DNA from 3 places in the Proteocatella sp. QWL-06 genome. Region 1 is predicted to be linked to each of the others. Evidence: riboswitches for the same ligand, from Rfam matches in the RefSeq annotation. Region 1 holds a riboswitch; each other region holds the start of a gene.

Region 1 (7,477 bases):
CTCATGATTTTTGTGCTTCTACCCCTGCTGAAGACTCTTTCCTGTAAGCATGGATCTTAGCCCCTCCACAGTCTCTGTGACATAGGTAGCGCCCGCGCCTTCTAGCTCCTGCGTGCCTCCATAGCCATATGAAACCCCTATGCTCTCTATTTTATTTTTCCTCGCTCCTACTATATCATGCATCCTGTCCCCGGTCATTATGACAAGCTCTCTGTCTCCTATTCCTGCGGTCTCTATAAGGTGGGCTATGACCTCCGCCTTGTCGACCCTGGTCCCGTCAAGCAGGCTGCCTGTGATCTGAGTGAAATACTCCTCTATTTCAAAATGCTCGGCTATCCTCTGTGCAAATACCTCAGGCTTTGAGGTCGCAATGTAGAGCTCTCTTCCCTGGCTTTTCAGTTCCCCAAGGAGCTCCTTAATCCCGTCATATATCTCGTTCTCAAATATGCCTGTGTCCGAGAATCTCTCCCTGTACTTTTCAACTGCCTCTGCCGCCTGTTCCTTGCTCAGTCCGTAGTATTCCATGAATGAATCCGTAAGCGGAGGCCCTATGAACCTGCTCAGCTCCCTGAGGTCATCGACCTTGACTCCGAAATGATTCAGCGCATACTGAACGCTCCTTGTTATCCCGTAAAACGGGTCTGTGAGAGTACCGTCCAGATCAAAAAATATGTACTTTTTATCCTGTGGCAGAATCCTGCTTTTATCCATTTTCATTTCTCCTTCTTCATTTTAACACCTTACACTCCATGATACTATCTTTCCCTTCATTTTTCAACTTTTTTCGTGTCTTAAGGACCGATTTTCACTGTTCAGCGAACTTATTTTTCCATGAATTGAAAAAGCCGGCGAACGCTCGCCGACTCTCATCATTATTCTTATATCCTTCTGACTATCTTCTTGCTTTTTTTCCTGCCATTATTGCAGCTCCTGCGGCTCCTGCATACCTTCCCATCGGACTGCTGATCACCTCTGCCTCGAGCTTTCTGCTCAGCATCTCTATCATGTAGCTGTTCTCGCACAGCCCTCCCGTGAGATATACCTTTCCAGCGCCTGTTGAATGCCTGCTGCACAGAGACTTGACCTTGTTTCCTATGGAATCCACTACCCCAAAGGCAATATCCTTCTTCGGTCTTCCCGCCCCTATGAGGCTTATGACCTCTGATTCAGCAAAAACCGTGCACATCGAGCTTATACTGACTCCGCTTCCTTCTCTTGCGAGCTCGCACATCTCATCCAGCTTCATTCCAAGCGTGTTTGCCATTATCTCGAGAAATCTCCCTGTTCCCGCAGAGCACTTGTCGTTCATTATGAAATCTGCTACATTCCCATCCTTAAGGGTTATTATCTTCGTGTCCTGTCCCCCGATGTCTATGACGGTAGCCTCTCTGGTATCAAAAAAATATGCCGCGCCTGCCGCATGACATGTTATCTCCGTCACTGTCCTGTCAGCATAGGGAACGGATATCCTGCCGTAGCCTGTAGCCACGACGGTCCTGCCTCCGCTTGATATGCCGCTTTTCTCAAGGTCATCCTGAATGATCTCAGCCGTTTCGAGCGAGCTCCACCCCGTAGGCATCACCTTCTTGTATACTATCTTGTTTTCCCTGTCCATGGCAACTACCTTTGCCGATGTAGAACCTATATCTATACCTACTCTGTACATTATACCCTCTCCATTTCAAATATCCATACACATACTATTTTACTACATTAACGGCTCTGTGAGGCAGGCTCTATTTATAATATTCGTCTATCGTCACTATAGATTTTTTCTATCACGGTGATGCGCACTCAGACAAGTCTGCGGCATTAAAAAGGCGACGTCTGAATGACATCGCCTGAGCTTTCTTATATTACATCCTGGTAGATGTAGTTTCCTATCTTTATATAGTCTTCGAGCGTAAGTCCGTTCTGCGCGCTGTCAAACTTGTGTTTCTTTGAATCTGTCGGTCCTACGAGGAAGTAATCATGCTTTAGAACCTGTTTTCCGTTTGAAGTTACAGGATCGTCATATGTCGCATCCACGAGCAGCCATTCTCCATCTATATATACGAGGTTGAATGCATGGTTCATCACGTTTGAGGTAACCTGTACGACTGGTATCTCAACCAGCGTCGCCATTATCGTGAACATTCTTGAATATCCGTCACATACCGCTCTGTTGTCTACTGCTACTCCTGCCGGTGAATGTGCATTGTTTCCTGAAGATGCATCGTATACTGTCTCATTTATTATCTTGTCGTGTATCGCTCTGAGCTTCTGAGTATCTGTCATGCCGTCCTTGATTATCTCCGCCGTCCACTGCTTTGCTACGTCTACGACTACAGAGTGATCATATGAGCTCATGTTCTGAAGGTTTATAGAATAGTTTCCGCCTGAGCTCTTTATGCTCATGGAGTTGAAGAAGGGAACCACTGAATATACTCCCTGAAGGAATCTTGTAGCTTCTTTTCTGTCTTTCACGAGGTCTGCGTCTACCTGCATCTGCCATCTGCTTCCTGAATTGGAATCCAGAGTATCCACGCTGTCGATGTTTCTTCTGAATTCTGTGTTAAGCTGTCTAAGATACTCAAGCTTTGAATCTCTCACATCTGCGAAAGAAACTGCTGTGCTCGATAAGATGAACATTGAAGCCATGACAAGCGAGCTTATTTTTTTAGTTATGTTATAAGAATATTTTCTCATAGTAGTTTTTTCTCCTGTTTTTCAATCAGTAGACTACTATCAACAATATATTCCCGAAAAATACCCGAAAAATTTTTCCCAACAAAAAAACTTCTCCTTCGGTAGCTGGCTGCCTGTACTGAGTACTTAGGCCCTTTAGCTTTGCGTCCCATCCTTTCGGGTGGTTTGCTATTATCGCTGAAAAGTAGCATTATATATATTTCCTTGCGTATTATCACCGTTGTTACATACATAATACCATATTTTTTGTTTTAGTGCATTAAATTTTCTGTTTTTTATGTGGCAAACTTGCCTTTATTCTCTTTCAACCAGTGAATATATGAGCGCATTGCAGATTGCCGCCGCAACGTTGCTTCCGCCTTTTCTTCCTCTTGCCACGATATATTCAGCTCCTGATTCCATTATGAGCTCCTTGGATTCCACCACGTTCACGAATCCCACGGGCACTCCGATTATGAGCTCCGGCTTTAGCCTTCCTTCCTTGATCATCTGGTCGAGCACGATGAGCGCGGTAGGGGCATTTCCTATGGCGAATATCAGCGGACGTCCGAGCTTTGCTGCTTTCTCCATAGATACTATTGCTCTCGTCACGCCTCTTTCCTTCGCCTCTTTTGCCACATCCTCGTCAGCGATGTAGCAGCATACCTCTCCACCAAGCTTTGCGAGATGAGTCTTGTTTATGCCCGCCTTTGCCATATTGGTGTCAGTCACTATCACTGCTCCATTTTTGAGCGCCTCTTTTGCCCTGCTTACAGCGCCCGGAGATATCACGAGGCTGTCCAGATATTCAAAATCGGCAGAGGTATGGATTACTCTCTTTACGATGCTCTCATGCTCCGGAGCTATCACAGCATCCGGATAATTCTCCTCAATTATAGAGCTTATTATCTCAAAGCTCTTTGCCTCTATCTCATCCGGCTTTATTATATCTATCTTCATATATTGCTCCCTCTCCTTATTAATGCCCGGCTGCACTGCTGCCTCCCGCAGCATTCCCGGCAGTGCTGCCTGCGCCCGCGGCGCCGCAATAATCTGCCGTTATTATATACACGGGATTGGCGCCTATCATCATGTTGTAGCTTCCCATCTTCTGCGATTTTGCCGCAGATATGCTGAGATACTCAGCATTTTCAAATCCCAGCTCGCCGAGCACCGTGAATGCCTCCGTAAGCGTCTCGAGCGTCACCGTGTTAATCACCAGCCTGAAGCCCCTCGTGCTCCTCGATATGATTGTCTCCAGTATCTGCCTCAGATTGCCGCTGCTTCCGCCTATGAATACCCTGTCCGGCTCCGGCCACGACTCCATACCCTCAGGCGCCCTGCCTTCAGATAGCTCTATGTTATAGCTTCCGGTTGCTGCCATGTTCTTCCTGATTAGCTCTATGGCCTCGGGATTTCTCTCTATAGCATATACCCTGGACTCGCAGGCCTTTCTTGCCATCTCGATCGTAACCGAGCCGGTGCCTGCGCCTATGTCATACACCGTGTCCGAAGGCCTTATGCCGAGCTTTGCCACAGATATCCAGCGGATTTCTTCCTTGGTCATAGGCACCTTCGCCCTCTCAAAGTCGCTGTCCCTGAGCATCTGGGATGAATCTGCCGAATGAGGGTTTTCGATAAGCATGACCGCGAGATTCTCAAATTCAATCTCCGCTATCTCCGCAGCGCTTCCGGACACAAGTCTCTCATCCTCGCTGCCAAGATTTTCGCCGACCGTCACGGTAACGTATCCAAGGCCTGCTTCTGCAAGCTCTCTGCATATGCTGTTCACCTTCTGCTCTCCGCCCGTAAGCGCGAATACCTTCTTGGTGTAGCTTGCGAGCGCGACCATGCTCGTGCTCCTGCCGTGGGCACTCGCTATCCTGACATCATCATAGCTCCTGCCAATCTTAGCGAAGAAGTATGCCATGCTGCTGATTCCGTTAATATACTCGAGCTTTATGTCATGGCGCGCGTCATAGCCGCCAGGCCCGGTTTCCGCTCCCACCGCCGAAGACCGGCAGGCCTGTGCTTCCGCTTTCAGCTTCTGAAGGCCTTTTGCCACGGTCCTCGAGAGGCTGAAGAAACCAACGTCGCCCGAAACCGGCACCGCAATGTTATCTGCACTGCTCTCTATTATCCTCTCAGCGACCTCAGATACCTTGCAGAGCGTGATCACGGCCCCTGGGTTCAGAGTCGTGTCAAGGCTCAAATCCAGCCTCCTTGCCAGGGTGTCCGTCAGTATTATCTCCTGAGCACCGGCAATCGCCTGAGAAGCCTCTTTTGTGAGAGACTCCTCAGTGCCCATGCCGATGCCTGTTATCCTTACCGTCTTCATATTAATATATCTGCGCGATTCTCTCGCTCACTATCTCAGCCAGCCTTGGATCTGCCCCAAGAGTGTCCGCCATCTCCACCTTTATGTCGCCCTTTCCTTCAAGGAATTTTTCTATCTCAGCCGGGATATCTTCCTGTATGTGAAGCCCTGCAAAAAGGAAGTATGGGATAACCTTTATGTCATCCACACCTTTTTCAAGCAGGCTGCTGAGGCCCTTCTCAAGCGTCTTCTCGCTCAGCTGAAGAAATGCATGCTCTATTATCTTGCCCGGATTTGCCTCTCTTACCATCTCCACTATCTTTTCAAGCGTTTTTTCTGTCTCTGTCGCCTTGCTTCCATGTCCAAGTATCAGTATTCCCTTCATTAGCCTATGTCCCCTCTCTTCATCGCATCTGCGAGTTCTTTTGCAAAATATGTTATCAGTACGTCGGTTCCTGCTCTGAACATGCTTATCGCGCTCTCACACATTACTCCGTACTCGTCTATCAGACCCGCCTTTGCTGCAGCCTTTACCATCGCAAACTCCCCGCTCACGTTGTACGCCGCTATCGGCACATTCGTAGTGTCCTTGACTTCTCTTATTATGTCGAGATATGAAAGCGCCGGCTTTATGATCAGTATGTCCGCGCCTTCCTTTATGTCCTGATGGCATTCCTTGAGCGCCTCTCTCCTGTTGTGATAATCCATCTGGTACTGCTTCCTGTTTCCAAAGCTTGGCGCAGAGCCTGCAGCCTCTCTGAAAGGTCCGTAGAATGAAGACGCATATTTTGCGGCATAGCTCATTATGCTCGTATGCTTGTATCCGTTCTCATCAAGAAGCCTTCTTATAGCCGCTACTCTTCCGTCCATCATGTCAGAAGGCGCAACCATGTCCGCCCCGGCCTGAACCTGTGAAAGTGCTGTCTTTGCGATGTATTCAAGTGATGCATCGTTGTCCACGTCATGTCCGCACAGTATCCCGCAGTGACCGTGTGAAGTGTATTCGCACATGCATGTGTCCGCTATGATGTAGGCATCCGGACATTTTTCCTTTATCGCCCTTATTCCCTGCTGCACTACGCCTTCCTCATGATATGCCTGAGTTCCCACCGGGTCTTTTTCCTCAGGTATACCGAAAAGAAGGAACTTGTCCACGCCATGCTCCATAGCTTCCTCTACCGCCTCATGTATCCTGTCCGGGCTGTAGTGAAAATGGCCGTCCATAGATGATATAGGCGTCTTGATGTCCTTTCCTTCCTTTATGAAGAACGGAAGTATAAGGCTGTCTGAAGAAACTCTCGTCTCTCTTGTCATTCTTCTTATCGCATCTGTCTCTCTGAGTCTTCTTGCTCTGTGTATCATTTCCATCTATTTTCTCCCTCTGTTTTACGATTTATCTATTTTCCTGTTTCTATGTTCGATTCTATCCTGTGAAGTATTTCTATCTCTTCTATCATCGAATCCATGGTCGATTCTCTCGAAACGTGGATCCTCATATCATACTTTCTTGCTTCTGCCGCCGTCTGCTCGCCTATGCAGATAGCGCTCACCTTAGTGAAGTCATAGTCCGGGAAGTCCCTCAGTATCGACTGCGTAAAGCCCGTTACCGTAGAGGCGCTCGTGAATGTTACATAATTTATCTTTCCTGCATCCAGCTTTTCTCTGACTGTTTCCGACTCATTGCATACATAGCTCGTCTCATATATATGGACATCATCATAATCAATCTGGTGATGCTCGAGAGTCTTTGGAAGCACGTCGCTGCCCTTGTCCGCCCTAAGTATTAGGACTTTGTCTTCTTTTTCCATGATCGCTGCCAGTCCTGCTGAAAGCGCCGGAGCATCATAGGTCTGAGGCATATAATCCACGAGCAGGTTCCTGTCCTCGAGCCTTTTTCTGGTTTCACGACCCACCGCCGCTATCTTGAGGCCGAAGAATATCCTGATGTCGAGCCTCATCTGCGAAAGCTTTTCAAAAAAGCTCTCAACTCCCGCCGGGCTCGTGAATACCATCCAGCTGTAGCTCCTTATATCCTCGATCGCCTTCTCAAGCCTTGGATTGTCCTCTATGACAGCAGTCTCGATGCATGGGTATTCTATGACATCTGCGCCCTGATCTCTCAGCCTGTCTGCGATCGTGCCTATCCTGTCCTTTGGCCTTGTTACTACAATAGTGCTTCCGTGGAGCGGCTTTTTAGTGAACCAGTCAAACTTGTCGCTGAGCGCGCATACAGTCCCTACTATCGTTATCGCCGGGCTCTGGATGTTTCTAAGCCTTACCTCTGACGCGAGCTCGGATATCGTGGAGACCACCTTCCTCTGATTTGTGGAAGTCCCTTTTTCAACCGTCGCTGCCGGCATCTTAGGGTCCATTCCCGCCTCGATGAGCCCCTTCATGAGCTCCTCTATCGCAGTGAGCCCCATCAGGAACACAAGCGTGCCTTTGTGAGCTACAAGGGATTTGTAATCTATGTCTATCTTCGTTCCTGCCTTC
Region 2 (7,477 bases), 790 kb from region 1:
AAGGTAAAGTGGACAGAAGCAGAAAAGACAGTTCATATTCTCCATGTCATGGCATGGATAGTATTCGCATGATCGATTTTCAAAATATTTGTAGCTCATAACAATTCTCCTTTAAATCTTGACTTAAACTTTAGCTAACAACCTTATTATATTATATCAGTATAATGCAGTCAGGAACAGACATATTGAATAAATTGAATGATATTCGAATTTTATTTAAAGAAACTGTTTGACCTTCCTCAAAAAGAGGTATAATAGTATTACCAATGGTAGATGATACCAACGAAAGGGGAGTTTCATATGTTAGTGAACATTTTAGGAAGAAATCTTAGGATTACAGAGGCAATGGAAGCCAATTTTGAAGAGAAGTTATCAAGATTGGACAAGTATTTCAGCAAAGAACAGGAGGCTAAGGTAAAGGTAGCAACTTTCAAAAATGAGCAGAAGGTGGAAATAACGATTCCCTTTGAGACTGGACTTGTGAGAGCGGAGGCTACAGATCTTGATGTGTACAACGCACTTGATACAGCCGTTGAAAAATTGAAAAAACAGCTCACAAAGCACAAGGATAGACTGATGAAGAAGACTCACAATTCAATCAGGTTTGAAAATATCGAAGAATACAGCCCTGAAAAGGATGAGATGGTGATAGAAGAAGGAAAGGATCAGATAATCAAGAGAAAATCCTTTGAATACAGACCGATGTCTGAGGAAGATGCGATATTACAGCTTGAGATGCTTGGACATGAATTCTTCGCATTCCACAATCACGAGACAGACAAGATATCCGTAGTATACAAAAGAAAAGACGGCTATTACGGATTGATCGAACCTAAAGTATAAAATATTAACGAAAACATAAAACCGGCGAAAACGCCGGTTTTTTTATGCAATGACTGATGCCTCAGACATTATACAATGACGTCTGAGGCATCAGAAAAATAATAATTAAGAGGCTTTTTGTAAAATCCTTAAATAATAGAAATTACTGATATAATTATAACACATTATGCTGCTTTGTACAAATACAAAAGAGACAGTTCATGATGAACTGTCTCCTGAAATCATATGATTAATTTCTATACATGTATCTTTGATGCCTCATAGGCTGCTTTTTCTTCGTCAGTCATCTTAAGCTGGAACAGACCAAGGAATGCAAGCGTTATAGAAACCAGAGGGTTCACTATATTCAGTACGCAGTATGGAAGATACTCGACTGTAGGAACTCCAAGAGCTCCCGACATAAAGGCTCCACATGTATTCCAAGGGATAAGCGGTGAAGTTATAGTACCACCGTCCTCAAGCGTACGAGAAAGGTTACGAGGAGCAAGTCCTCTTTCTGCATAAGCGTCCTTGTACATACGTCCTGGAACAACTATTGAAAGATACTGGTCAGCTGCAATTATGTTTATGAATATTGAAGTGAATATTGTTATAGTAACAAGTGATCCAGTTCCTTTTGCAAATTTAAGAAGCGTTGCAGCAACTATTCCAAGCATTCCTGTAGATTCAAGTACTCCACCGAATGTAAGGGCACAGATTATAAGTGATACTGTCCACATCATAGACTGCATACCACCACGAGTAAGAAGTTCAGCTATCATTATCTCGGCAGCAGAAGCTCCGTCAGACATAACAAATTCATATCCGTTATTTGATGAGCTTAGAACATCACCAAAGCTTACGCCCTGGAACGCCATACCAAAGAATGCTCCAAGTATAACTCCTCCGATAAGTCCAGGTATAGCTGGAACCTTGAATACAACCATAAGTATAACGGCTACTGGAGGTATAAGCATAAGCATGCTTATGTTAAAGTTTGCCTGAAGTATAGCAAGAAGTTCGTTTATAGCTGCATAATCAAGTTCCTGTCCCGCATACTTAGCTCCCATGAAACCGAAAACTATAAGTGAAATTATGTATGATGGACCAGTAGTGTAAACCATGTGTTTAACGTGATCAAAAAGTGTAGCTCCGGCCATTGCAGGTGCAAGGTTTGTAGTATCAGAAAGAGGTGACATCTTATCTCCGAAGTATGCACCTGATATTATAGCTCCGGCAGCAACCGGCGCTGGTATACCTATACCCTGTCCTATACCGATAAGCGCTATACCAACAGTACTTGCAGTAGTCCATGAAGATCCTGTTGCAAGAGATACAACTGAACAGATAAGAACTGTAGCTATAAGGAATATACTTGGTGAAAGGATCTGAAGTCCATAGTAGATCATCGCAGGAACAACTCCACCCTGAATCCATGTTCCAACAAGCATACCTACTATCATAAGTATTATGATTGCCTGCATTCCCATGTTGATAGTCTTAAGGATTCCATCTTCAATCTCACTCCATGTGTATCCAAGCTGGAATATCGCAACGAAAACAGCTACGGCTGAAGCCATTACAAGTGGAATGTGAGCATCAGCTCCAAAGATTACAAGACCAATGTAAAGAAAAATGATAAGTGCTAGTATAGGCAGAAATGCTTCCCAGAGTTTGGCTTCTCTTTTTTGCCTGACTTTTGGTTCTTTTGACATATAAACCTCCTCAAAATATGAAATTATAATAAAAATTTAGAGCCTGATATACAGGCAGTAACCGAAACAGAATTATCAAAAAATTAAAACCAGAGCGAATCTGTTAAGGTTAACGTGAACAAGTGAATTTAAAAGATGCCTGTAAATTCATAAATTGATTATAACAGCTATCAAATAAAATTTCAAGGATAAAAACAAACTATGAAAACGTTTTAAACAATGATGTAGCATTTGATTTCTGAATATTCATGATACTTGAGCGCTTTCACCATATCTTTGTTAATTTTTTCATACTTCATCAAAAGCGGTATTCCGGGGGGATAGGGGATTATTTCCTCAGCAGAGATGTCATCATCGAGATTTGAAATATTTTTAGTAATTATTAATAAGTCACCATCGGTTTTATTATTACTTAAAATAATGTTTTTCAGGCTCTCTGTTTCAGGATAGAGAGATATGAAATCTGCTTCAAAAGCATAGTCAAACAGGTGATTGTTATTTTTTAGAGAATCTTCAACAGCTTCTGCCAGAGCTAATATGTCGGATTTCGTATGAGTCAGTCCTGCCATGAAAAGAATGTTGAATCCTGCAGCCATCTCGCACTGGATATGATAATTCTTCCTTAGTATTGCAGAGAGTACCTCTCCTTTTATCGGGGTTTTCAAGGCAATCTTGCAGAAATCCTGAGGCATGCCCGCAGCATAGTCAGAATATACCCTGACATAAGGATTTTCAGAGAGAGCCTGTTTTGACTCTTCAATCCATGATTTCAGATCAGAAAGCCTTTCAGGTCCGTATCTGGTCATTATGGAGACGGCAGCTTCGCAGGATGCCATGAATAAATAGGAAGGACTCGATGTCTGATAGAAATTGATGTTTTTTCTGAGTCTCTCCATTCTGGAGTCTGGAAAATTATGGCCAAGATGAAGCATGCTTACCTGAGTAAGCGCCGGAAGCGTTTTGTGAGCGCTCTGCACTGAGATGGCAGCTCCCTGTGAGACCGCACTTTCAGGAAGATCACTGCTGAATTCAAAATGAGCGCCGTGAGCCTCGTCTACTATAAGGTAGATATTTTTAGATTCAAGATAGCCGGATATGCCTTTGAGAGGAAAGCTCCTGCCAAAATAGTTCGGACAGGTAAGTATTACCGCCGATATGTCATCTATTCCCCGTTTTTTGAGATCTTCTATCATATTAAACAGTTTTTTAGAATCTATATGAGAGTCATTATGAAAGACTGGATCTAGTTCAGGATATATATAATGGACATTAACATTCATTCTGCTCAGAATGCTGTGGACGCTTTTATGGCAGTTTCTGGCGACAATGACGTGGGAGTCCTGGTCGACAAGGGTGTCTATGGCGATATGGAGTCCGCTTGTACTCCCGTTTACGAGCACGAATGACTGCTTCGAGCCATAAGCCCTGCTTATCTGACTCAGCGAATCAAGTATGATGCCCTGTGGATCATTAAGATTGTCGGTGCCGTCCACTTCGGTCACGTCGAATTCATACATATTCTCTGCAAGATATTCCAGCTCAGGGAAACTCGCTCTTCCATAATGACCCGGCATATGGAATCTCAGGACTCTCTCATCCCTGTAATCGGACAGTCCTTTGAGTATAGGCAGATCGATAAGATTCATAAAATTCTCCTTCTATTTGTTTTCATGATTTGAAATCAACGCTAAATGTAATTGCAGCTTTCTTATGTACATATTATATCATCTGTCGCGCCGACATATGCAATTATTAGCAAATATAAAACTTGAAATTTGTGCCGTAAAGAAGTATAATTAGAAAAGTAATCTTATATTGGAGGTAAATAAAATGAAAAAGCACATCAGAACACTAACAACAAACAACCTTAAAAAGGATGCTGAGAAAAAAGGATGCGGCGAGTGCCAGACTTCATGTCAGTCAGCATGCAAGACTTCTTGTACAGTTGCAAATCAGGAATGTGAAAGATAATTTAATATTATTATTTATACAACTGAAAATTTGTCTGTAGGACTTAATTGAATGTTGGTGAAAACCAACATTTTTTTTACAGTTAATTCATAGCAAAATGCTATGGATTAAAATGAAATTTAGTTTTATCATATAAATACTGTTTATTATCTGGAGGTGTCAATATATGAAAACAAACGGAGGAAGCCTGGGAGAACTCCTGAAGGTATATCTTGATCAGGATCCTGCTGCAACATCAAGGCTCAGCGTACTTATAAATTATCCGGGAGTGCATGCTATCATAGTGCACAGGCTTGCACATGCTCTTTACCAGAGAAGGCTCAATTTTCTTGCAAGGTTCATATCTCAGGTAGCAAGATTTTTTACCGGAATCGAGATTCATCCTGGAGCAATAATTGGAAAAAATCTTTTCATCGACCATGGAATGGGAGTAGTCATAGGAGAGACCGCCGAAATCGGAGACAACTGCATCATATATCACCAGGTTACGCTTGGGGGTACAGGCAAGGATAAGGGCAAACGTCATCCTACGCTCGGGGATAATGTATTGATATCCACAGGAGCCAAGGTGCTCGGTCCGATATATATAGGGAGCAACAGCAAGATTGGAGCAAATGCCGTAGTTCTTGAAGACATTCCAGAAAATTCTACAGCCGTAGGAATACCGGCAAAAGTAGTTAAAACCAAGGTTTAACAAATTAAGCCTTGAAAACTGAATATTCTGACTATAAAAACAATTGTTTGAGACAAATAATGTTGGTTATATAAGACTTAACATCAAATTGAAATGATTTTGAAGCTGTTATGAATATAAGGGCAAACTCCGTGAAAACGGGGCGTCGCAAAGCTAGGAATCTAAGTCAGGTACATATATCAACAAAAGTTTAATCATTCTATATTTATATCTGATATGATAGTTCGGCTGCAACTTATTTACTGGTTGCAGCCTTTTTATTTTCGTGATTTTTAAGGGGTGTGTCATATGAAAAATCCAAAAGCAGGAAGGACAGCCTGGAAACTTGGAGCTTTACTTGTCACGAGCAGCCTCTGCATATCTACTCTCGGCATAAGTTATTCATATTTCGGGGAAAGCCTTGAGAGCAAAGCGGTGCTTACGGTAGCTGAGATGGATGTCGTCAGTGATGAGTCCGGAAAGATCGAGTATGACTACGATCAGAAGGTACTCAAAGTGACATTCTATCTGAAAAATACAGGAGATTTGCCGGTAAAGCTCAGTATAAAGGATGCAAAAGCGTTATATAACAGTTTTTCTGATTCTTCGCAGCAGCGAATTTTTATGGAATATGATGATGAAATATTTGAAGACATTATACTTGAACCGGATGAAATGGAACAGGAGTTCACTATGGAATTCAAGAACGTCCACGTAGAAGCAGAGGAATATGGATATTTTGAAACAGAGATAGAGCTGGAATATGCATATTCTGAAACCGAGTCATGGAAAGACTCTATAGAAATAGAGGCAGTAGATGAGAACAGGCAGCTTCAGGCCGAAAGATATCTCGCATACCTTACAGCTCTTGAAGCACAGGCAGCAGCACAGCCAATTCCGGAAGTACCATCGCAGCCGATTCCGGAAGTACCATCTGAGCCGGTTCCAGAAGAACCCGCACAGCCACTTCCTGAAGAGCCGGCGCAGCCAGTTCCTGATATTCCTGCACCAGTCGAGCCGGAAGTACCAGAGCCAGAGGCACCTGCGCCTGAAGCAGTGACAGAGCCGGCAGAAGCACCAAAAGTAGAAGAATCGCCAGCGGAAGCGGCACCAGCAGAAGCTGCACCAGCAGAAAATGGCGATACGCCGGATTCAGCACCTGAAGAGGCTGCACCTGAGGGGATGACTTCATGATGAAGATATCCAACAGGATAAGAGCATCAGCGGCAGTACTGGTCATTATGAGCACAATGATATATGCAGCTGAAAACACTGTAATAAATGACAATTTCAGTGCAAACATGCTAACTGTTCCGCTATGGATCATGACAGCGATAATTGCTACAAGGAGCCTTCCTCAGGGAAGAAACCATGGAAAGCTTCAGCACCGCAGAAAGATCTATATATGGGCAATGAACATGGCGACGGCCTATGTGATTATAAACATCATAGCAGGATACCTGCTTGGGTTTGGGAAATCACCATACCAGTTCACGCTCAGGGGGATACTTCTCAATCTCTTCGTATTCTCTGCCGTAGTTGGGAGAGAATTCGTCAGAGACTATATCCTGAGATCCTTTACAGAGCATACGAAGCTGACAGCCGCAGCAGTTATATTGTTCATGACGCTGATTTCAGTATCACTCTTTTCGTGGACAGAGATAAAGGATTTCAAGACGGGAGTGATCTTCATTTCCGAGGTTCTGCTTCCACAGCTCGGAGAGAACATACTTGCGACAACCCTTGTATATTTTGGGGGCCCCTGGGCTTCCATCATATATATATCGCTTACGAGGGGGATTACCTACCTTGTACCGATACTTCCGGATCTCAACTGGCTTGCCAAGGCCAGCATAGGATTTGGGATACCAGTAGTGTTCACAGTTTTTTTCAACAATCAGTATCTCAGGCTTACAAAAGTAATCAAGCAGTGTAAGGACAATGATGAAAATGTTATGCTCTGGGTGCTGGCGATGGCTATATCAGTTGCGTTCATATGGTTTGTAGCAGGTGTTTTTCCAGTGTATCCATCAGCTGTTGCTACCGGAAGCATGATTCCGGTTATACAGCCCGGGGATGTGGTAATACTGAGAAAGATATCGGATATGGACCAGGCGGAGCAGCTTAGTGTTGGAGATGTCATACAGTTCAAGCGGTCTGACATACTCATCACACACAGGATAACGGCCATTGATAAGTCTGATGAGGAGGCGATGCAGATAACCACTAAAGGAGATAACAACTCGGGCACAGATTCAGTGCCTGTGGGGGTAGAAGATCTGAGAGGCAAGCTTGT
Region 3 (7,477 bases), 800 kb from region 1:
TGCAGTGGATTCTAATTTTGAATACTGGGTTTCTGGAGACTCTACTATGAGCGTAAGCGGATATTATACGGTGAACGTTATATTTGCAGGCTATGTAGAGTCTGACGGAAATGGAGCGAATGTATGGAGTAAGAAGAAGGAGATAGTACCCAAAACTGAATTTAAACTTAATACAGAGGGAGATGTGCTCAACCAGAGAGTCAGGATGAACATAAATGATTACAACAGCTTTGCAAGGACAGTAATTGAGGCCAGCAATATTAAGGTTCCGGTAAATGCTACCGTGACTATGTCAGGAGAAGCTGTGATCAAGAATTCAAAGGGAGAGACCAGAGAGCCTATTGCAGCTTCCCTTGTTATTCCACTGGACAAATCATATTTCAATATAGAGAAAAAGGGAGCAGAAGCCAGGGAAGGCAGCATATTTATAACCGAAGAGGTGGATGCGCCTCTGAATATGATTAAAACAGCAATTTCAGCAGTACTGATACTTGCAGGAATAATGATTACAGCCTGGGCGATTATGTCAAAGCCGCCATGTGCTGAGGAAATGAAATGCAGGGATGTCAAAAAGATGCTTTCCAGCTATGGAAGCAGAGCCGCGGGTGTGAGCAGGATATCGATCGAAAAGATGGACAGCATATATGACATCAAGGAGATGGAGGACATAGTGAAGGTCGCAGATGAGCTTGGAAAGCCTATACTTTATGAATACAGGGAGGACGTTAAGGAAATAGAATACTTCTGCGTGATAGACGGAAGCACCATGTACAGATATAACATAGATTTGAGAGAAAGTGATAGTAAAAATGCAAATGTGAGGTATGCAAGAGTAGAGATATGAAAAATGAAAACCTTTAGAAAGGAGGTTGTTCATGAAAAAATTCAAGGGGATTTTTGGAATACTGGTCATGATCACAGGAATCCTCGGTACGGGATACGCTTATTGGATGGACAGTCTTCAGGTATATGCAACAGTATCCACAGGAACATTTGATGTGCAGTACTGCGAAGAACACACAGAAGGGGACACGGATGGAGTTTCAGTCCTTGAAGTAGATATAGATGAAGGCATTGCTGACATAAGGATAGACAAGATAGCTCCCGGATGCGAGCTGAGCGCAACGCTTTGCTTTAAAAACGAAGGCAGTGTAAATGCGATCCTTAATCAGATAAGAATAGATAGCCTCGAGTATGATGATGAATGTGACGTCGTTGAGTACAGAGCCGAAATAGGAGAAAATATTATAAGTGGCAACAATCTTGCGCTTTTTGAGGAAGAAGCAGAGAAGCTCTTGGACATGCTGAAACTGAGTACAGGTGAATGCAAGAGCATAATAATAACTGCGTTCATACCATATGATGAAGAGCAGTATCAGAAGGGTCAGGACAAGAGCTGCAAATTTGAGATAATATTTGACTGGAGGCAGGATATTTCTGTTAACGGAAGCTCATCAGGAACTACAGTGACAGAGCCTCAGGTAACAAATCCTCCAGTGGCAGAACCACCTGCAACAAATCCACCTGCAACTGAGACAGCGGTAGTTAAGCCTTCTGAGCCAGGGCTTCCTCAGATAGATGCACCGGCAGTCGTAGAGCCTGAAATCGTGAAACCGGTAAAAGATAAGGACAGGGTTAATGGAACAGATGGAGAAAAATTCAGCAAGGCAGTATTTTCAGGAGGAGGGGCTTCTTCTGGCGGAGGAGGCGCAGCCATAGTGAATTCACAGTACAGATTCGAGTTTAAGGATCTTAAGCATCTTCTGACATATCTGAAGAAACATTTTGGGATAGAGTATGCAGCGCAGATTGCAGCAAGAAATGAAAGATACAGCAGGTATATCAGCTGAAAAAGGAATACAGGGATTTCATTCAATGTGAAGTCCCTTTTTTTACGCCCCCATCTATGTCTAAAATCTTACTTTAATGCCACAATGCTAATAGCTTTATATCACATGGCAGAGGGTATATTAATGTAAACAGAAAATATTACTGAGAGGAGGATGAGGCTTATAGTATTAGATTGAGGCATTTATAAAAACCTTTGTCTAAGCTTATTGTTAACTAAGTTTAGAAAGGAAGCTGAGAAGCGTATCCGTATAATCTGGGCACTTAAGGATATGTGGAGCCAGTAGTGCAACCGACCTTTCTCTATACTCTATCGTTTTGAGAGGAAGCTGTGAAGTGCATTTTGAATCTGGGCACCTTGGAAATGCACGGAGCTAGTGGTGCAACCGACCTTTTTAAATCAATAGTTTAAAAAGGGGATAATGAAGATGAGAGAAACTAAGAGAAGGAAAAGACTGTTATCGCTATTTACGACGGTAATTCTTATCACCTCAAGTGCGTGGACATCATTCGCGTATGCAGAAGGTGAAGATACTATCCAGGACGTTCAGAACGAGATCGTTCAGGAACTTTCTTCTGAGCCCCAGTTAATCCCGGTTGAAGAAACTGAGGAAATCATTCCGCAGGAAGATGTTGAGCAGGATGTGGGCGAAGAACAGATAGTGGAAGAAGAACAAGTAGTTGAAGAAGAACAATTAGTTGAAGAAGAACAATTAGTTGAAGAAGAACAAGTAGTTGAAGAAGAAGCTGTAACCGAACAGGCCCCAGCAATGGCAGCTATGATGGTTTCTAAGCCACCGGCACCTAAAAAAGAAAAAGAAATTACGGTTGAAAAGATTTGGAAAGACCAGGACGGAAAGATTGTAAAAAATTATTATATGTATGAGAATTTCCCAGATGGTGTAAAAGACCTTCCTCAGGTAACCGTAGGCATATTTGACGGTAAAACCAGAGTTGGAACCATAACCTTAAAAAAGGCAAATCAATGGAAATATACATTCAAGAAACTGGATGGATCAAAGAATTACACGCTTAAAGAAGATCCAATCAAAGACCTTCCTGCTGGGTATATTCTTGACTCTGAGAATTCACGCGAATTCACAGGCGGATGTGACAATGACATGCCACAAAAATCCGGATATAAACCTGGCGATATCGTGAAATGCAGCTATGAATTAATAAACAAGCTTGTTCCAGTAAGGGATATCGAAGTAACGAAGGTATGGAAGGATGAGCATGGTCAGATAATAACTGATACAGACGAACTTCCAGAAGTAAGCGTAAAAATCGATTTTACTGACGAAACAGTAGAAGACATTACTCTTAAGCTCAATGAGGATAATGACTGGACAGACAAAGCCAACAATATTTTAGAATCACTTAAGTACGAGATCAAAGAAGAAGCTGTTACAGGTCTTCCTGAAGGATTTGAGATCAAGAATATAGACATCCATCCTGAAATGGAAAAAACACGTTGCATAGAAAAGGATATCAAGTGCATGTGGACGGTTACAAACACAATTGGAGAAGAAGATGAATTTGAAGGCAGAATAAGAGGTTTCAAATTCAACGACCTTGATAAGGATGGATTACGTGATGAAAACGAACCTGGACTAGAAGGCGTAACAATCTATCTTTATAACGTAAATCCTTCAGAAGAAGAGGTTCAGCCAGCAGCAACTGCAGTTACAGATGAAAACGGAGCATTCTCATTCGCAGTAGCAGCAGCAGGAACCTATTATATGAAGGAAAAACTCCCAGAAGGATGGGTTCAGTCAGCTCCTGCAAACAACCTTTTCATGGTAACTCTTACAGAAGAAGATTATCTGTATCCAGAGGATTTTGAAGGCGCAACAGCATATCTATTTGGTAACTATAAGCCTGATATTGAAGGCAGAATCAGAGGCTTCAAATTTAATGACCTTGACATGGATGGATTCCGTGATGAAAACGAACCTGGACTCGAAGGCGTAACAATTTATCTTTATAACGTTAACCCATCAGAAGAAGCAGTTCAGCCAGCAGCAACTACAGTTACAGATGAAAACGGAGAGTTCTCATTCATGGTAGAAACAGAAGGAACCTATTATATGAAGGAAAAACTTCCTGAGGGATGGGTTCAGTCATTACCACTTACTAATCTCGTATCTATAGCTCTTACTGAAGAAGATTATATGTATCCAGAGGATTTTGAAGGCGCATCATTATATCTATTTGGTAACTATCAGCCTGATATAGCTGCTGCAACAATTGAAGGATACAAATTCAATGACTCTGACAGAGATGGCGTATGGGATGAAGTTGAATCAGGTCTTCAGGGATGGACAATAACATTATGGAAATACCTTGGTGACATGGATGAAAGCGGAACTCTCACAGTAGCAGACGTTCAGAACATGAAAACAGAAGTTACTGACGCAAATGGATACTACAAATTCACAGAGCTTGAGGACGAAGCAACTTATTATATTTCTGAAAACATTGGATCAATGCCTTACTGGTATCAGACATATCCAGTAACAGGACCAGAGCTTTCAGGAACAGGAAGAATGCATGTTATAGTTGAAGTTGGAGACGGTGACGTATTCAAAGACGTAAACTTTGGTAACTACTACTTCAGACCTGACGATGGCGGCGGCGATGATGATGACGATGACGGTGATGACGGTGGAACAACAGGCGGCGGAGGCGGCGGTGGAACTACTGTAAGGATAACTCCTGGTGGAGGAACTGAAGAGCCTATAGTAATCGAAGCATTTGGCCCTGAAGAAGAAGTAATAGTAAGTCTACCAGTATTCTCTGCAGAAGAACCTGAAGAAGTTGTTTTAGCACAGACAGTAATGTCAGCTGATCCAGACGAAAATCCACAGACATCAGATGCAGGAATAGCAATGCAGATGCAGATGCTTGGACTTTCATTGGCAGCAATGTATGTATTAAAAAGAAAAATTTAATGATGATTATGATTGGAAAATTATTTAAATGGATAATTCTATAACTGAAAAATATCAGGCTCCTCTGATTTTTATGAGGGGTCTGATATTTTGTTTTGCTTTTGTTTTGCTTATATAATTTGCTTGCATAAATTATATAAGCAATTAGAACTCGGTTATTGAGGTAAGCACTGCGTGGAGTGCAATCCTGGCATCCTGGAAGGAATAGCTGCAGGTCGAGAGTGTCAGTATTCGGCTTCTTTCGCTCAGAGGGACATCGGATTCAATCAGGGATTTGTTTCTGAATTCCCGGAGCTTTTCCTCAAACAGGTCGCTGTCAAGCTCAGGAGAGCGGTAGTCATAGTCTTTCTGGGTTTCATATATTGAAAAAACAGTATATTCAAGGATCCGGTCATCAAGCGTTATTATGATACTTCTGTTATCCTTATAGAAATCTTCATTCATGAAAAGCGATACATCATAGAACATTGAGCCGTCTCTCATGTTATGTCCGTATATGACCGTATTCTGGTCATCGAAGTCGGGAGAATTCCTGTAATCCGCGAATATGCTTCCCGTTATGTTATACTGACGGCTGAAGGTGCGCCTGAGATAGTAAGAATTAGTGTCTGACTGCATCACCGGATAATCTACCGAAGTCCCTGGAATTTCGATCCAGGCTATGGTATCGGGATTTTTTTCCTGCAGATCCTTAAGCATCTGAGGCTTTTCTGAAGTTTTGAAATCCCTGACTTCAACAGATGGATCTTCGGGTGATGGCTGCGTTTCAGGCAGAGTCGAATCTGAAACAGCAAGCGGAGGGACAGGTTTTTCATCCTTAAGCTCTTCCATCATCATTCTTGCGCTGTATCTGCTGTAGACGTTCATAGCTATGTTGACGGAAAGGAAAACCGCAATGATAAGGAATATGAAAAACAGCAGACGGAACAGAAATACATGCTTTGGATGTGTAGTTTTCATAAAACGCCTCCTCCTGAAATCAAGGTAGTGTAAAGTTTTACACCCCTATTTTATTTAATATTGCTGTATATTCAAAGGTTTTCACTGTTTTTTAAATAAAAAAACAATGACCCCCCATTTTCTGATATAATTTGAGTTCCAACACAACAAATAAAACAGAAAGGCAAGGGTGCCATTGTTATGTCTCAAATTATAACTCATTTACTACATGTAATTCAATACCAAAATCAACAAATTCGATTTTTAGTACTATTTATTTCAAAATATATTCCATTAGGTAAGTGGGCGCATGACGATACCCACTCACCAAAATATCAAAAATTCAAGACAGACCAACTTCCAATAATCCAGCCATTCATCAAACAGGACTGGCAGTTTCTTCTGTCATACTACGAATCGAAATATCAGAAGAAGATAAAACCAGTTCAGCGCAGGAACGGAAGAACCATACCAGAAGAAATATCATGTCCAGTATGCAATGCTCCGCATCACTATATTTACGATAACAACGGAGACAACGGCCAGTACCAGTGCAAGATATGCAGCCAGACATTTTCCACCGGAAAAAGAGTTACCAAACCATTAAAACTCAAATGCCCTCATTGCAGTCACAGCCTTGTCCCTAAAAGAGACAGGACCTTTTTTAGCATACATAAATGCACCAATCAAAAGTGCAAGTACTATCTCAACAACCTGAAAAAAGTAGATCCGGAAAACCTAGATAAAAAAGAAAAATACAAATACAAACTCCATTACATCTACCGGGAATTCACCGTAGATTTCTTTGAGATGGATTTAAAATCCCTTCCAAAGAACTCATCCTCACTGAAGTTTAGAAAACAAAACGCACATATCATGTCCCTGTGCCTTACATTTCATGTTAATCTTGGACTCTCATTACGAAAAACAGCCCAGGCCCTTGAAGATCTTTACGGAATAAGGATCTCCCACACAATGGTATCCAACTACTGCAGAACAGCTGCGCTTTTAATCAAGCCATTCATAGATAGCTACCCTTACGAAAAATCAGAAACATTTATCGCCGATGAAACCTACATAAAAGTACGAGGCATCAAAGGATACATCTGGTTTATCATGGATGCCGCTTCAAAATCAGTGATAGGCTACCAGGTATCAGCAAGCAGAAGCGTAGGCCCATGCATACTGGCCATGAGAAAAGCCTTCAGAGGAATCCACAAAGTAACAGACAACTTCAAGTTCATAGCAGACGGGTACAGTGCCTATCCACTCGCCGCACAGCAGTTTTCCCTTCAGGAAAACCCCCTGGAATTTGACATCACACAGGTCATTGGGCTTGCAAACGATGATGCAGTATCAAAAGAATACAGACCATACAAGCAAGTAGTAGAGAGATTAAACAGAACCTTCAAAGAAACATACAGATGCACCTGCGGCTACGACAATTTTGAAGGAGCAAATTACTCCGTGTCACTGTGGGTAGCCTACTACAACTTTCTGAGAAGACACTCCAGATTTAACAATCAGGTATTAAATACACACGAAATGCTTGATAAAGCAGAAAACATGCCCGGAAAATGGCAGCTGCTAATCTACCTTGGGCAACAAAGCATACTGAAAATGCAGGAAGAAGCCAAAGAGAATCAAGCCAGTTGACCATCAAAATCAATACATTGATTTTGGCTTGCCCTTGAAATTGAGAAAAATGATGCTAAACTAAAAATCCAATCCCACAC

What was found. Region 1 has a riboswitch for cyclic di-GMP ahead of AC4PGZ_RS00305 (transglutaminase domain-containing protein). Riboswitches for the same ligand answer to the same signal wherever they lie in the genome.
Region 2: it holds a riboswitch for cyclic di-GMP, as region 1 does, so the genes downstream of both, AC4PGZ_RS09390 (hypothetical protein) here and AC4PGZ_RS00305 (transglutaminase domain-containing protein) in region 1, are expected to answer to the same signal.
Region 3: it holds a riboswitch for cyclic di-GMP, as region 1 does, so the genes downstream of both, AC4PGZ_RS09365 (SdrD B-like domain-containing protein) here and AC4PGZ_RS00305 (transglutaminase domain-containing protein) in region 1, are expected to answer to the same signal.

Annotation. Positions count from the first base shown of each region.
Region 1 covers NZ_CM178755.1:50,751-58,227, reverse strand. The annotation lists gene AC4PGZ_RS00315 (HAD family hydrolase) at 19-711, opposite strand; gene AC4PGZ_RS00310 (acyl-CoA dehydratase activase) at 893-1,666, opposite strand; gene AC4PGZ_RS00305 (transglutaminase domain-containing protein) at 1,852-2,688, opposite strand; cyclic di-GMP riboswitch class I at 2,786-2,868, opposite strand; gene AC4PGZ_RS00300 (precorrin-8X methylmutase) at 2,983-3,627, opposite strand; gene cbiT (precorrin-6Y C5,15-methyltransferase (decarboxylating) subunit CbiT) at 3,647-5,005, opposite strand; gene AC4PGZ_RS00290 (sirohydrochlorin chelatase) at 5,007-5,369, opposite strand; gene hemB (porphobilinogen synthase) at 5,369-6,346, opposite strand; gene cobA (uroporphyrinogen-III C-methyltransferase) at 6,382-7,477, opposite strand, start outside.
Region 2 covers NZ_CM178755.1:1,963,096-1,970,572, reverse strand. The annotation lists gene AC4PGZ_RS09420 (cysteine-rich small domain-containing protein) at 1-99, opposite strand, end outside; gene hpf (ribosome hibernation-promoting factor, HPF/YfiA family) at 301-843, shown strand; gene nhaC (Na+/H+ antiporter NhaC) at 1,080-2,537, opposite strand; gene AC4PGZ_RS09405 (aminotransferase class I/II-fold pyridoxal phosphate-dependent enzyme) at 2,750-4,183, opposite strand; gene scfA (six-cysteine ranthipeptide SCIFF) at 4,368-4,508, shown strand; gene epsC (serine O-acetyltransferase EpsC) at 4,675-5,202, shown strand; cyclic di-GMP riboswitch class I at 5,314-5,438, shown strand; gene AC4PGZ_RS09390 (hypothetical protein) at 5,491-6,375, shown strand; gene AC4PGZ_RS09385 (signal peptidase I) at 6,372-7,477, shown strand, end outside.
Region 3 covers NZ_CM178755.1:1,954,275-1,961,751, reverse strand. The annotation lists gene AC4PGZ_RS09375 (DUF5305 family protein) at 1-844, shown strand, start outside; gene AC4PGZ_RS09370 (hypothetical protein) at 876-1,850, shown strand; cyclic di-GMP riboswitch class II at 2,069-2,155, shown strand; cyclic di-GMP riboswitch class II at 2,164-2,249, shown strand; gene AC4PGZ_RS09365 (SdrD B-like domain-containing protein) at 2,277-4,802, shown strand; gene srtB (class B sortase) at 4,947-5,762, opposite strand; gene AC4PGZ_RS09355 (IS6 family transposase) at 5,943-7,397, shown strand.